DNA from 4 places in the Allobosea sp. BIWAKO-01 genome. Region 2 is predicted to be linked to each of the others. Evidence: predicted binding sites of a transcription regulator. Region 2 holds the regulator's gene; each other region holds the start of a gene.
What was found. Region 2 encodes PhoB, which activates phosphate uptake and scavenging genes when phosphate is short. Its sites were predicted from a motif close to TGTCATNNANCTGTCAT; they were not measured.
Positions count from the first base shown of each region.

Region 1: the regulator PhoB is predicted to act here: its motif matches at 1,641-1,657, upstream of pehA (phosphoric/sulfuric ester hydrolase PehA).
Region 3: the regulator PhoB is predicted to act here: its motif matches at 1,774-1,790, upstream of BIWAKO_RS30810 (HAD-IIA family hydrolase).
Region 4: the regulator PhoB is predicted to act here: its motif matches at 2,310-2,326, upstream of BIWAKO_RS17595 (DUF47 domain-containing protein).

Region 1 is NZ_BCQA01000001.1:4,576,949-4,580,823, forward strand. It holds gene BIWAKO_RS21400 (LLM class flavin-dependent oxidoreductase) at 1-348, opposite strand, end outside; gene BIWAKO_RS21405 (flavin reductase family protein) at 418-987, opposite strand; gene pehA (phosphoric/sulfuric ester hydrolase PehA) at 1,712-3,316, shown strand; gene BIWAKO_RS21415 (ABC transporter substrate-binding protein) at 3,283-3,875, shown strand, end outside.
Region 2 is NZ_BCQA01000001.1:1,664,217-1,668,091, reverse strand. It holds gene pstA (phosphate ABC transporter permease PstA) at 1-91, shown strand, start outside; gene pstB (phosphate ABC transporter ATP-binding protein PstB) at 136-936, shown strand; gene phoU (phosphate signaling complex protein PhoU) at 985-1,704, shown strand; gene phoB (phosphate regulon transcriptional regulator PhoB) at 1,738-2,436, shown strand; gene BIWAKO_RS07670 (YnfA family protein) at 2,541-2,861, opposite strand; gene BIWAKO_RS07665 (TIGR03862 family flavoprotein) at 2,936-3,875, shown strand, end outside.
Region 3 is NZ_BCQA01000001.1:6,638,145-6,642,019, reverse strand. It holds gene BIWAKO_RS30820 (ABC transporter permease) at 1-748, opposite strand, end outside; gene BIWAKO_RS30815 (ABC transporter permease) at 755-1,678, opposite strand; gene BIWAKO_RS30810 (HAD-IIA family hydrolase) at 1,876-2,634, shown strand; gene BIWAKO_RS30805 (MurR/RpiR family transcriptional regulator) at 2,631-3,563, shown strand; gene BIWAKO_RS30800 (siderophore-interacting protein) at 3,779-3,875, shown strand, end outside.
Region 4 is NZ_BCQA01000001.1:3,780,048-3,783,922, forward strand. It holds gene BIWAKO_RS17585 (methyl-accepting chemotaxis protein) at 1-2,013, shown strand, start outside; tRNA gene BIWAKO_RS17590 (tRNA-Ile) at 2,135-2,210, shown strand; gene BIWAKO_RS17595 (DUF47 domain-containing protein) at 2,340-2,984, shown strand; gene BIWAKO_RS17600 (inorganic phosphate transporter) at 2,997-3,875, shown strand, end outside.

The DNA.
Region 1 (3,875 bases), 2.9 Mb from region 2:
CAGCGGCAATCCGCCCGGTGCCTTGCCGATGCCGAGATCGACTCTGCCCGGTGCGAGCGAGGCGAGGACGTGGAAATTCTCCGCCACCTTGTAGGGGCTGTAATGCTGGAGAAGGACGCCGCCTGAACCGACCCGAATGCGCGAGGTGCTGGCCAGGATGTAAGCTGCCAGCACTTCCGGGGAGGAACTGGCGACGCCCGCCATGCCATGATGCTCGGCCACCCAGAAGCGGTGATAACCCCAGCGCTCCGCGTTCTGTGCAAGCGCGACGGAGCGGGCGAGGGCGATGCTGCCGGTCTCGCCGTCGAAGACGGGGCTCTTCTCGAGCAGGCTGAGGCGATAGGTCATCGGCGCGGCTTTCTTGAATGCAGGTGGACTCGCATGCCGCTCTGTGCGCGGTTCGGTGAGAGGCGGGTGTCAGAGTGCGCGCAGCCCGAGCGCTGCAACTGCCTCTTCCGTCATCCAGCCAAGGCGCTCGTAGTCACCGCGCCAGTAGACGAGGGCCGCTTCATCGGCTCCGAATCTGACGGCCCGCACGCGGCCGATGATGATGCTGTGGGAATGGCGCTCGATCAGTTCCTCGACCTCGCAGTCGAGGGAGGCGAGCGCGCCGACCAGGAGCGGGGCGCCCGTGACGGCGCTGGTCCATTCGGCCTGCCGGAACCGCTCGGTGCCCTTCTCGCCGTTTCGTCCTGCGAAGCGATCCGCGATCTGCTTCTGCGCCGCATTCAGGAAGTTGATGCCGAAATTTCGGTGCCGCTGCAGGGTCGGATAGCTCGACGATGTGCGGTTGAGTCCGAACATGACGGTCGGAGGCTCGGCTGAGAGCGAGGCGACCGAGGTGGCCGTGAGGCCGGTTCGGTCCTCGCCTGTGCCGGTGGTGATGACACTGACCCCGCCAGCGAGGTGGCGGAAAGCGGCACGGAATGCGGCTGCTTCGTCGCGAACCGGGGGCGAAGCTGTCGGCAAGCGCGTGACGATGCTCATGGGGAATCCTTCAGGCCATGCGGGCGGGTTTGGACGCAGCGATCTCGCTGAGGCTGTTGATCAAGCCGTGCGTTCGCCGACCGAACCGGCCAGGGGCCGGACCGGGATGAGGGGCGAGACGTTCCGAGCGGGCCAAGACACTGCCTGACCCAAACGTGGCGTCGACGGTTTTCGACATGGCTCCGCCTCAGCCGGGCTGAGCGGCGTTACCCATGCGGATCAGAGGAAGAGCAGCGCGGGTCTGTTCAGGCCCGGCGTGTGGGAGCGTTCAACATCGATGCGTGCAATCAGACGCGCTTGCATGAAGATGAAGTGGTGTTCTCTTCGATGTTGATTCAGTCATGAACGTGTCTCCAGCAACCGGGAGCCCACGAATGCATTCGTGGTGCTTTTAGCTTTGGTGACGCGGTGCAAGCTGCTCCAGCAAATCCCGCGATCGACGCCGCGAATGACGCCGTCGATACTATGATCATTCTGCATCGTGCCGCTTCGGTCAATGAAACGTCATTTCAAAGATCACAGCCGAACCGGGATAAACGCCTCTGTCGGGTGGGGCGTTCGATAAGCTTTGCCTCATCTCCCCGGAGCAGATCGCCCGGGGGTGTTCGGCCCTTGTCGGCGGGGAACTTCGACGCGGGATGCCCGCGCCGCGCCTTCATCCAACAGTCATCCCGACGTCATCCAGGCGACCTAGGCAGGCGGCCTCACAGCTGGATTGCCGAGAATGAAACGCCAGAATGTTCTCCTGATCGTCGTCGACCAATGGCGCGCCGATTTCATACCGCATCTGATGCGGGCGGAGGGGCGCGATCCCTTCCTGAAGACGCCCAATCTCGACCGCCTTTGCGCAGAGGGCGTCACCTTCCGAAACCATGTCACGGCCTGCGTGCCCTGCGGTCCGGCCCGCGCCAGCCTGCTCACCGGCCTCTACCTGATGAACCATCGTGCCGTGCAGAACACGGTGCCGCTCGACCAGCGCCATTTCAATCTCGGCAAGGCGCTGCGCGCCATCGGCTATGATCCTGCGCTGATCGGCTACACCACGACGACGCCCGACCCGCGTGCGACCTCGAAGAACGACCCGCGCTTTCTGGTGCTCGGCGACCTGATGGACGGTTTCCGTTCGGTCGGCGCCTTCGAGCCCAATATGGACGGCTATTTCGGCTGGGTGGCGCAGAACGGCTTCGAATTGCCGGAAAAGCGTGAGGATATCTGGCTGCCGGAGGGCGAGGACTCGGTGCCGGGTGCGACCGACAAGCCGTCGCGCATCCCCAAGGAGTTCTCCGACTCGACCTTCTTCACCGAGCGTGCGCTGACCTACCTCAAGGGGCGCGCCGGCCGGCCGTTCTTCCTGCATCTCGGCTATTATCGCCCGCATCCGCCCTTCGTTGCGCCGGCGCCCTATCACGCGATGTACCGTCCGGAGGATATGCCCGGGCTGGTGCGGGCGGAATCGCCGGAGGCCGAGGCGGCTCAGCATCCGCTGACCAGGTTCTACATCGACTCGATCAAGCGCGGCTCCTTCTTTCACGGGGCGGAAGGCTCGGGCGCGACCTTGGACGAGGCCGAAATCCGCCAGATGCGGGCGACTTATTGCGGCCTGATCACCGAGATCGACGACTGCCTCGGCAGGGTCTTTGCCTATCTCGACGAGACCGGACAGTGGGACGACACGCTGATCGTCTTCACCAGCGATCATGGCGAGCAGCTCGGCGACCATCACCTGCTCGGCAAGATCGGCTTCAACGACGAGAGCTTCCGCATTCCGCTGGTGGTGAAGGACCCGCGCGGAGCGGACGAGCGCCGCGGTGCGATCGAGACTTCCTTCACCGAGAGTGTCGACGTGATGCCGACCATTCTCGACTGGCTCGGTGGCGAGGCGCCGCGTGCCTGCGACGGGCGCTCGGTGATGCCGTTCCTCAGCGAGGGGCGGCCGGGCGATTGGCGCAGCGAGCTGCACTACGAATACGATTTCCGCGACGTGCACTACTCCCAGCCGGAGCAGGTGCTGGGCCTCCACATGGATCAGTCCAGCCTCTGCGTGATCCAGGACGAGCACTACAAATACGTCCATTTCGCCGCGCTGCCGCCGCTCTTCTTCGACCTCGCCAAGGATCCGCACCAGTTCGTCAATCTGGCCGGGGAGCCGGCCTATGCCGCCCTGGTGCGCGACTATGCCCAGAAGGCGCTGTCCTGGCGGCTGATCCATGCCGATCGGACCCTGACCCATTTCCGCTCCGGCCCGCGCGGGCTCGAGGAGCGCGATCCCAACGCCACCCCTTCAGGAGATGAACAATGGTCGGTTCCTTCACGCGTCGCAGCACAATAGCGCTTGGCGGCTCGGCCCTCATTCTGCCGCGCTTTGCGATCGCACAGGCCGATAATCGGCCCTCGATCACCATCGCGGTGCAGAAGATCGCCAATTCCAACACGCTCGACGTGCTGCGCGAGCAGTCCAATGTCGGCGAGCGCGTCTTCTTCTCGTCGATCTGGGAGGGGCTGATCGGTCGCAACTGGCTCGGCAATCTCGAGACCGTTCCCGGTCTCGCCACCGAGTGGAAGCGCATCGACGACAAGACTGTCGAACTCAAGCTGCGCCGCGGCGTGAAGTTCCACAATGGCGACGAGCTGACGGCGGAGGATGTCGCGTTCTCCTTCAGCAGGCAGCGCATGTTTGGCGACACGCAGCCGTCGCAGGGGAAGACGATCTCGGTCGACTTCGTCGTCGGTGGGGGCCGCGCCAACAAGGAACTGCCGGCGGAAGTGCCGGCGGTGGCGCGCCGCTCCTGGCCGGCTCTGCTCGGCATCGAGATCGTCGACAAATACACAGTGCGCTTCGTCAACGGCACGCCCGATGTGACGATGGAGGGCCGCATCTCGCGCTATGG
Region 2 (3,875 bases):
GCAGCTCGCCTGGGCCGGTTCGCTGATCATCACCGTCTCGATCCTGTGCCTCTCGCTTATCGCCCGCCGCATCGTGCGGGGCGGCAAATGAACGGCCTTAAACCCTCGTCGCGTTCGATCTGAAGGAACAAGTCGATGCTTTCGACGCTGGAACTGAGCCCGCAAGCGCTTGATGCCGAGGCCCCCGTCCGGATCGCGGTCAAGAACCTCGATTTCTACTACGGTGAGCACAAGGCGCTGAAGAACATCAATCTCGACTTCCGGGACCGCCATGTCACGGCCCTGATCGGACCGTCGGGCTGCGGCAAGTCGACCCTGCTGCGCATCTTCAACCGGATCTACTCGCTTTATCCCGAGCAGCGCGCCACCGGCGAGATCCTGCTCGACGGCCGCAACGTCATCAGCAACGATATCGATGTGAACGAGCTGCGCTCGCGCGTCGGCATGGTGTTCCAGAAGCCAACGCCCTTCCCGATGTCGATCTACGACAATGTCGCATTCGGCATCCGCCTCTACGAGAAGCCGCCGAAATCCGAGCTCGATGATCGCGTCGAAGGGGCTCTGCGCCGCTCCGCGCTCTGGGACGAGGTCAAGGACAAGCTGAAGACCTCCGGCATGGGCCTGTCCGGCGGCCAGCAGCAGCGCCTCTGCATTGCGCGCACCATTGCCCAGAAGCCGGAAGTCATCCTGTTCGATGAGCCGACCTCGGCACTCGATCCGATCTCGACCGGCAAGATCGAGGACCTGCTCGAGCAGCTCAAGACCGACTTCACCATCGTCATCGTCACCCACAACATGCAGCAGGCGGCGCGCATCTCGCAGTACACCGCCTTCATGTATCTCGGCGAGGTGATCGAATTCGACGCCACCAACACCATCTTCATGAACCCGCACAAGAAGCAGACGCAGGATTACGTCACCGGCCGCTTCGGCTGAACCGGCGCCCAGCCTTCCAACTGCTTTGCCGACAAAGGATACGCCGCGATGACTGATCACATCGTCCGCTCTTATGATGCCGATCTCGAGGGGATCCGCCGCAGCCTGGCCGAGATGGGGGGCATGTCGGAGCGCATGCTCGGCGATTCGACGGTCGCCCTGGTGCGCCGGGATACCGGGCTGGCACAGAAGGTCATCAGCGCCGACCAGCGCCTCGACAATCTGCAGCGCGAGGTCGAGGAGAAGGCGGTGCTCACCATCGCCCGGCGCCAGCCGCTCGCCAACGATCTGCGCGAGCTGATCTCGGCCATCCGCATCGCCGCCGATATCGAGCGCGTCGGCGATCTCGCCAAGAACATCGCCAAGCGCGCAGTCGCCATCTCCGGCCAGTTCCAGCCGCCGTCGCGCGCGGTCGTCGGCCTCGAGCATATGAGCCGCCTGGTTCAGGCCCAGCTCAAGGACGTGCTCGACGCTTACGCCGTCAGCAACGAGCAGAAGGCCATGGAGGTCTGGCGCCGCGACGACGAGATCGACGCGCTCTATACCTCGCTCTTCCGCGAGCTGCTTACCTATATGATGGAAGACCCGCGCAACATCACCTTCTGCACGCATCTCCTGTTCTGCGCCAAGAATGTCGAGCGCATCGGCGACCACACCACCAACATCGCCGAGACGATCCACTATCTCGTTACGGGCGAAGCCTTGGACGCAGCCCGTCCGAAGCTCGACACGACCAATATCCTTCTGGACGCCGCCACCGGTGAGTGACCGGCGCCCGACACCTTTGGGACCGAGTGAGACATGCCTGCACGCATCCTGATCGTTGAGGACGAAGAGCCGCTGACCCTGCTGCTGCGCTACAATCTCGAGGCCGAAGGCTTCGAGGTCGATAGCGTCGCGCGGGGCGACGATGCCGAGCTGCATCTGCGCGATCATACGCCGGACCTCGTGCTGCTCGACTGGATGCTGCCGGGTCTTTCCGGCATCGAGCTCTGCCGGCGGCTGCGGACTCGTCGCGATACCGAGCGGGTGCCGATCATCATGCTCACCGCCCGCGGCGAGGAGACCGAGCGTGTGCGCGGCCTCGCCACCGGGGCCGACGACTATGTCGTCAAGCCGTTCTCGCTGCCCGAGCTGATCGCTCGCATCCAGGCGCTGCTGCGCCGCGCCAAGCCGGGTCATGTCGCCGGCCTGCTGGCTGCCGGCGATCTCGAGCTCGACCGCACCACCCGCCGTGTCCGCCGCTCAGGGAGCGAGCTGCATCTCGGCCCGACCGAGTTCCGCCTGCTCGAGTTCCTGATGCAGGCGCCGGGGCGGGTCTATTCCCGGGCCCAGCTGCTCGACGCGGTCTGGGGCCGCGACGTCTATATCGACGAACGCACCGTCGACGTCCATGTTGGCCGGCTGCGCAAGGCGATCACCCCTGACAACGCCAAGGATCCGCTGCGGACCGTTCGCGGTGCCGGCTACGCCTTCGACGAGACCTTTGCGCGGAGCTGAGACTTGGATCATCGGGTCGGATATCGAATCCGGTCCGATGATCTGATTTTCTATGGCTGCATAGGCTTTCCAGAAAACCGCAATCCACTTTTCGGGCCGATGCCCTAGCGCGGCCCTGCGATGATGATCGCGGCGCCGGCGAGGCAGATCAGCCCGCCGGCAATGTCCCAGCGGTCGGGGCGAAAGCCTTCCACGGCCCAGAGCCAGACGAGCGAACTGACGATGTAAACGCCGCCATAGGCGGCATAGGCCCGTCCGGCGGCTTCGCTCTCCGCCAGGGTCAATAACCAGGCGAACAGGGCGAGCGACACCAGTCCGGGCACGAGCCACCAGACCGGCTTGCCGAGCCGGAGCCAGCCCCAGAACGCGAAACAGCCGGCGATTTCGAGAATGGCTGCGCCGAGATAGGCGGCGATGGTCGGCATGGTTCGTCCCTGTCGGTCGCCCTTGAGGGCGGATCACCCTTGACCGCAGGGCGCGCTGACGGCAAGCCAGACCGATGCCAGCACACCACATTGCCATCATCGGAGCAGGACCCTCCGGGCTGATCGCGGCAGAGCGCCTCGCGGCAGCCGGGGACACCGTCACGATCTACGATCGCATGCCCTCGCCGGCCCGCAAATTCCTGCTGGCCGGGCGCGGCGGATTGAACCTTACCCATTCCGAGCCGCTCGACCGCTTCCTGCCCCGCTATCGCGATGCGCAAGCCTGGCTGGAGCCAGCCATTCGCGCCTTCCCGCCACGAGCCCTGCGCGACTGGGCCGATGCGCTCGGGCAGGATACGTTTGTCGGCAGCAGCGGGCGCGTCTTCCCGCGCGCCATGAAGGCCTCGCCCTTGCTGCGGGCATGGCTGCGCCGGCTCGAAGGACTCGGTGTCAGCTTCGCGCCTGGTCATCGCTGGACCGGCTGGAGCGAGGCGGGTGCTCTGACGTTCCGGAGCCGCGATGGTGCCGATGTCGAGGCGCAGCCGGACGCGACGCTGCTCGCGCTCGGCGGCGCGAGCTGGCCACGGCTGGGTTCGGATGGTGGCTGGGCACCCTTGCTGGCGGCGCGCGGGGTTGCGATTGCGCCGCTGCGCCCGGCCAATGGCGGCTTCACGGTCGATTGGTCCCAGACCATGCGAGAGCGTTTTGCTGGAGTACCGTTGAAGCGCATCGTCCTGAGCTTCGGCGGCCAATCCGTGCCCGGCGAGGCGATGATCGATGCGTCGGGTCTGGAAGGCGGCGCGGTCTATGCACTTTCTGCCCCGATCCGCGAGACGATCCTGCGCGAGGGCAGGGCGGTCATCACCATCGATCTGCGGCCCGATCACGAGGCAGCGCTGCTGGTCCAGCGCCTCGCGCATCGTCGCAAAGGCGTGACGCTGAGCAATCATCTGCGCAAGGCTGCAGGCCTTGCTCCATCCGCGATTGCGCTGCTGCGCGAAGCGGCGAAGGGGC
Region 3 (3,875 bases), 5.0 Mb from region 2:
GCGTGGCCGTGGGCGGCTGGACGCCGAGCCCGAGGAAGGAGAGGGCGGATTCCAGCAGGATCAGGTTCGAGAAGTTCAGGCTCGCCATCACCACGACCGGCGAGACGATATTGGGGATCATGTGGACGGTCGCGATGTGCCAGCGGGTCGCTCCCGCGGCCCGGGCCGCCTCGATGAAGGGCATTTCCCGAAGGCCGAGAACCTGGGCGCGCACCAGCCTGGTGAAATGGGCCCAATAGGCGATGCCGAGCACACCGATCAGCACCGCGACATCGGTCCCCGCCAGCGCGACCACGAGCAGCGCGACGAGCGTGAAGGGCAATGACAGCTTGATGTCGACGAGCCCCATGACCAACGCATCGACCCGGCCTCCGAGCTGCCCGGCGACGAGCCCGAGCGCGACGCCGATGACGAGCCCAATCAGCGTTCCAAACAGCGCGAGCGCCAGTGTCAGCCTGAGGCCGTAGAGACAGCGCGAGAGCAGATCGCGGCCGAGTTGATCGGTGCCGAGCCAATGCGCCGGATTGGCGCGCTCGAAACCGAGCGGGGGCCGCAGCCGGGCCAGCAGCTTCTGCTGATCGGGGTCGAAGGGCGCAAGCACGGGCGCGAGCAGCGCCAGAAGAACGAGCGCGAGCGCCAGAAGCGCAGCCGCGACGACCAGTGCATTCATGCCCGCTGGGCGCACGAAGCGCCTGCGCGGCTTTCGCTCCGGTGCAAGCGCGATCTTGGCGTCGAGAGTATCGGTCATGACCGCTCAGGCTCCAGCCAGGCGCACGCGCGGATCGACCAGCGCATAGGCGAGATCGACGAGCAGGTTGACGACGATGACGGCGGCGGCGACGACGAGGACGCCGAATTGCAGGACGGGATAGTCGCGGCGCAGCGTCGCGCCGACCAGCAGGTCGCCGACGCCGTTCCAGGCGAAGACGGTTTCGACCACCACCGCGCCCGAGACGAGCGTGGTGATCTGCAGGCCGAGCACCGTGATGACGGGGATCAACGCATTGCGCAGGCCGTGATGCAGAATGATGCTGCTCTCGGCGAGACCTTTGGCCCGGGCCGTGCGCATATAGTCCTGCGAGAGGACGTCGAGCATGGCGTTGCGGGTGTAGCGGACCAGCGCCGCGATGAAATAGGCCGAGAGCGCGACCGTCGGCATGACGTAATGCGCGAGCGTGGCCGAGCCGGCGCTGGGCAGCCAATGCAGCGTGTAGGAAAAGACCAGCAGCAGCAGGATGGCGAGCACGAAATTCGGGATGGCGTAGCCGAAGAAGGCCGTGAAGAGCACGGCGCTGCCGCGCCCCTGGCCGCGCCAGACGGCAGCCAGGATACCGGCCGGCACGCCGACGCAGATCGTCAGGGCCAGGGTCGCGACCAGGAGCGAGGCGCTCTGCCAGAGCCGTTCGGTGAAGATCGTCGCGACCGGCCGGCGCTCCATCAGTCCGAGGCCGAAATCGCCTGAAAGCAGCGAGCGCCAGAACAGCCAGTACTGCTCGGCGACGGAACGATCGAGCCCCCAATAGGCGATCATCTCGCGCCGCGAGGCGGCATCCAGCCCTTCCGGCATCAGGAAGTCGATCGGGTTGCCGGTCAGGCGCGTGGCGAGGAAGACGACCGAGGCGATCACCCAAAGCGTGATGCCCATGCGCAGCAGTCGGCCCGCGAGGAATTCAAGCATGTCTTCCTCCTGCCCTGGAGCCGCCGGACGTCGCCCTGCATGCCCCGCCTCAGTCGTGGCCCGTGCTGCGACGGGCTCGTTCTAGGCCGCGCTTCATGACAGGACGATGAAACAAACTCATTCAATCTAGAATTTGACACTGAGATTATCTCAGTTCATGGACGGGCATCATTTGCTGTCAGTTTTGGATTCGCGCGATGGGCTCGCTTCACGGCATTCAGGGGTGTCTCGTCGATCTCGACGGCACCCTGGTGCGCGGCCGGCAGATGCTTCCCGGCGCAAATGTCTTTCTCGAAAGCCTGGAGGGGCGTTTCGTCATCGTCTCCAACGATGCCGAGCACACACCGCTCGAATTGTCGCGCGGCCTCAAGCGTCTCGGCCTGACCATCGCGCCGCACCGGATCGTTCTCGCCGGCGCGACCGCGCTCGACGAGATCGCGCGCTGGCGGCCCCGAGCCCGCATCGCCATGATGGCCAGCAAGAGCCTGATGATCCATGCCCGCGCCCTCGGCCTGGTCCCGGTGCAGGAGCGGCCGGACGTCGTCTTCCTCGGACGCGACCGGCATTTTTCCTACGAGCGCCTGATGGTTGCAGCCAATGCAGTGCGCTGCGGTGCCGAACTCGTGGTCGCCAATCCCGATCTCGTCCATCCCGGCCCGCATGGCGCGGTGGTGCCGGAGACCGGCGCTTTGCTGGCGGCGCTGCTCGCCTGCACCGGTCCGGTGCCCTGCCGCATCATCGGCAAGCCGGAGGCCGCCTTGTTCGAGGCTGGCCTGGCGCTGCTCGCGCTGTCGCGGAACGCGGTGCTGATGGTTGGGGACAACCCGGCGACCGATGGCGAGGGCGCCCGGCGTCTTGGCCTGCGCTATTTCGAGCTTCGCGACGGGGTCTTCCCTGAGATCTCGGCGCGTGCGCCTTGTCGCGATCCGGCCGGCATGCTGGCCTTATCCGCATGACGACGTCGAATCGCAATTCCGGACCGGCCGAGGCTGCCCCCGGCGAACCGGGCGCCGAGAAGCGCAAGGGCACCGGCACGCCCGGTCTCGAGGGGGCGCTCGAGCGCCTGCAGGCGCTACGCGCCAACCTGCCGCCCAAAGCTGCCCGCATCGCCGATTTCTTCATGAGCCATGCCGCCGAGGTGGTGCATATGTCGGTCACCGAAGTGGCCGAGCGCACCGGCGCGAGCGAAGGCAGCGTCATCTCGCTCTGCCAGCAGCTCGGCGCGCGGGGCTTCCAGCAGGTCAAGATCGCGCTGGCGCGCGATCTGGTGCAGCCGGTCCAGTTCATCCACGAGGATCTGGCCCGTTCCGACGATACCGGCGCGGTGATCGAGAAGATCTTCCGCAGCGATCTCCAGGCTCTGCACGACACCATGAAGGTGCTCGACACCACGGCGATGGAGGCCGCGGTCGCCGCGATCCTGAAGGCGCGCCGGGTCGAGCTCTACGGCATCGGCAGCGCGGCCCCGATCGCCGAGGATGCCAATTACCGCCTGCTGCGCATCGGCATCGAGGCGAAGGTCGTGGTCGATTCCCATGTCCAGGCAATCAGCGCCTCGTTGACCGGCCCCGACGTGGCGGTGATCACCATTTCCCATTCCGGCAGCACGCTTGAGACGGTCGCAGCCACGAAACTGGCCAAGGAAGCCGGCGCGACGACGATCTGCATCACCAATTTCGGCAAGTCGCCGCTGCTCGCCCATGCCGATATCGTGCTGCACACCATGGCGCGTGAAACGCAGTTCCGCACCGAGGCGATGACGAGCCGGATCGCACAGCTTGCCATCATCGACGCGCTGATCGCCTGCCTGTCGCTCGCCGATTACGACAAGGCCCTGGCGACGATCGGCAAGACCTTCGACGTCCTGTCGAGCAAGCGCTTCTGAGCCCGGGGGCAGGAGCCTCATCCCCGGGACGCCTGATCGAGCCTGCCGCGACGGCCTGCCTTCAGATGGCGCTGCGGGCCCCATGCCCGCTCAGTCAGTCCCGCTGGTTTAGAGATAGTCTAAATAAATCAAAGACTAAGCGGCTTGCGGGCTGCGTCGCTCCGTGGAAGAAGCGCCGGTGCTGGTTGTCCGATGCGCCGGGGTGAGTTGAGTCCATGACGGAAAATCCGTTCCACGAGGCGACGCTGGTCGCGCGCCGTTACCTCACGCCTGGCATGATCAGGCTGACCTTTTCCGGCGAGGGCCTGAACC
Region 4 (3,875 bases), 2.1 Mb from region 2:
CAGATCAACGATCTCAACGACCTGACGGGGCAGAGGCTCCGTAACGCCAGCGAGGCGCAGATCGCGGTCGAGACTCTTGGCAAGGCTCGGGAGGACTTCGTCAAGGCCGTCGGCACCGAAGCTGAGGAGGCGAAATTCAATCTCGCCTATGGCATCGAGAATGCGGCCAATCTGTCGGGCGACGAACTGACCTCAGCGCTGAAATCCCTTGCCGGCCGCGACTTCACGGCCTTCGACCTGGCCAGGAGCCTGCAAGCCGATGTTAGCGAGCTCAGCGGCATCCTGCGCGAAATCGCCCAGATCAGCGACAGCTCGCAGCTCGGAACCGCGCGCGAACGCTTCCAGGCGATTGCCAAGCTCGTCCGCACCGGCCTTGCCGATGCCGAGAAGATCGTGCCGAACCAGGGCCGTGTGCGCTCGGTCAATGCGATCCTCAACGTCGCCGAAGGCAGCAGCGGCCTGTTCGACGTGCGCGACCGCGACATCGTGACTCAGGGGGCTATTCGCGCCGGCCTGTCGGACCTCAATCGTGCGGCTGAAGTTGTGCGCCGCGAGGTCGAGACGCTGGTCAAGGCGGCCCGCGACGAGGCGCATTCCGCGGGCACGTCGACCGGCAACCTGATCGAGGACAGCAAGTGGTGGCTCGGCGCAATCGGGCTCGGCTCGCTGCTCGTCGCGCTGGCGCTCTCGCTCTTCTATGTCCGCCCGATGATCGTCGGCCGTCTCAACAAGCTGTGGACGGCGACACGGGCCATTGCCGATGGGCAGCTGGACGCAACCGTAGAGACCAAGGGCAATGACGAGATCTCGGACATTGCGCGCAGCGTGCTGCTGTTCCGCGACAATGCCTTGGCGCTGCGAGCCGCCGAAGCGGCGAAGATCGAGGACGAGGCCCTGGCGCAGCAGCGCCGTCGTGAGATGATGCAGGAGCTGGGCGAAGCCTTCGGCCAGGTGGTCGAGGCCGCGGCCGCCGGCGACTTCAGCCGCCGCGTCTCGGCAAGCTTCGCCGATGCCGAACTCAATGCGCTTGCGGGTTCCGTCAATGCCCTGCTCGAAACCGTCCAGGCCGGGCTCTCGGAGACCTGCGAAGTGCTGGCCGAACTGTCGGCCGGCCAGCTCTCGACCCGGGTCGAGGGCAGCTATCACGGCGCTTTCGCCGAGCTCAAGGACGGTGCCAACGGCCTCGCCGACGAATTCGAAAGCACGCTGGCGCGTCTTTCGGATACGGTTTCGGCCGTGCGCAGTGCGACCAGCGAGATCCTCGATGGTGTCACAGACCTCGCCGAGCGTACGACGGAGGAAAGCAACGCTGTCTCGATGGCGACCAATCAGCTCGGCGCCTTCGCGGGCACCGTGAAGAAGACGGCTGACGAAGCCTCGCAGGCCATGGGCATGGCCGAGAGTGCCGAGCAGCGTGCCCAGCAGGGCGAAAAGGTCGTCGCCTCGGCGCTGGACGCGATGCGTCGCATCCGCGCCTCGTCCGACAAGATCTCGGAAGTCATCTCGATGATCGACGAGATCGCCTTCCAGACCAACCTGCTGGCGCTCAATGCGGCGGTTGAGGCGGCGCGCGCCGGCGATAGCGGCCGCGGTTTCGCGGTCGTCGCGGCCGAGGTGCGCAGTCTCGCGAAGCGCTCGGCGGATGCCTCGAACGACGTCAAGCGCCTGGTCGAGGCCGCGCATGGCGATGTCGCGGTCGGAGTCGGCCTCGTCGAGGAGACGTCGGCGATGTTCGAAAGCATCGTGTCCTCGGTCAATGATCTCTCCGGACTGATGAACGGCATCTCGCAAACGGCGCGGAGCCAGGCGAGCGACGTATCTGCCATCAACAACGAGATCGATGGCATCGGTACGATGGCGCACCAGAATGCTGCGCTGGTCGAGGAGACGAATGCCGCGCTCGCGCTGACGGATGAGCAGACCCGCGCGCTGACCGAGCATATCGGGCGCTTCCAGTTCCGTGAGGGGCACGTCGCCGGGCACGGCGGGATGTCGGTCGCCCGGGCCGCCTGAGCGCTTCCCCCTTCATCCATCGTGACAACGGCCCCGCTTGCGAGACGCAGTGGGGCCGTTTCAGTTTGCGGGCCGTGCTGGGGTCTTGCGGGACAGAAGGCGAGGGTGTTAGGCGAAGAGTGGGCCGGTAGCTCAACGGTTAGAGCTCGCTGCTCATAACAGCGCCGGTGCCGGTTCGAATCCGGCCCGGCCCACCATTTCCCTCTCAATCGCCTGGCGACGGCCGCCCTCGGGATTACGCCCCGTGCGATCGCGCATGCCGCTTTACAGCGATATACCAACCGCTTATCGCGATTGTGACGGATCGATGACATGACGAGGCGCCGATGCTCGGCTGGTTTCAGAAGCTCCTGCCCAAGGAGCCCAAGTTCTTCGACCTGTTCGAGAGCCATTCCAGGACATTGGTGGCAGGTGCCGCGGCCCTGAACAGCCTGCTCAAGGGCGAAACCCCGGTGGAGGCAGGTTGCGCCGAGGTGCTGTTCCAGGAAAATCGTGCCGACGAGATCGCCGCGGAGGTGATGCTGGAAGTCGGCCGCACCTTCATCACGCCCTTCGACCGGGGCGATATCGAGGAACTGATCGGTTCGATGGACGATGCCATCGACCAGATGCAGAAGACTGCAAAGGCGATCACGCTGTTCGAGGTTACGAGCTTCGAGCCCTGCATGAAGGAACTCGGGGCGGTCATCGTCCAGGCGTCCGAGCGCGTCGTCGTGCTGCTGCCGATGCTGCGCGATATCAAGAAACATGCGATTTCGATCGGCGCACTGGCCAAGGACATCCGGGCCATCGAGGAGCGATCCGACGAACTGTACGACCAGGGCCTGAAGGCGTTGTTCAAGGCGCACCAGACCTCGGACACGATGGGTTTCATCGTCGGCGCAGAGATCTACGATCATCTCGAGAAGGTGGTGGACCGTTTCGAGGATGTCGCCAAGCGCGTCAGCCGTATCGTCCTCGAACATCTCTAGGCGGTTGGCCCGGTGGATTTCTCAAGCGTCGCCTTTGCCCTGGTCTTCCTGATCGCGGTCGCGCTTCTGTTCGATTTCCTGAACGGACTTCACGATGCGGCCAATTCGATCGCGACCATCGTCTCGACCAGGGTTCTGGCGCCGCGTTGGGCGGTGTTCTGGGCTGCCTTCTTCAATTTCATCGCGTTCCTGTTCTTCGGCCTGCATGTCGCCGAGACCGTCGGGTCCGGCATCGTCCAGACCGCGATCGTCGATGACCGTGTCATCTTCGGTGCCCTGACGGGCGCCATCGTCTGGAATGTCGTCACCTGGATCGCAGGCATTCCGTCGAGTTCGTCGCATGCACTGATCGGTGGACTGGTCGGGGCCGGGCTGAGCAAGGCCGGCTTCTCGTCGATCGTCTGGTGGGGGCTCGGCAAGACCTTCGTCGCGATTTTCATGTCTCCGGCCATCGGCTTCGCCCTGGCGCTGCTCCTCGTCCTGATCGTCTCCTGGGTGTTCCTGCGCGTGGCCCCGATCAAGGTCGACAGTACCTTCCGGGTGCTGCAGTTCGTTTCGGCTTCGCTCTACTCGCTCGGACACGGGGCGAATGACGCGCAGAAGACGATGGGCATCATTGCAGTGCTGCTGTTCTCGCATGGCATGATGGGCGAGACGTTCTCGGTGCCGTTCTGGGTCGTCATCTCCTGCCAGGCGGCCATGGCATTCGGCACGCTCTGTGGTGGCTGGCGGATCGTTCACACCATGGGCTCGAAGATCACCCGGCTTTCACCTCAGCAGGGTTTCTGCGCGGAGACGGGCGGCGCGATCACGCTGTTCATGGCGACCTATCTCGGCATCCCGGTCTCGACGACGCATACGATCACGGGCGCGATCATCGGTGTCGGTGCG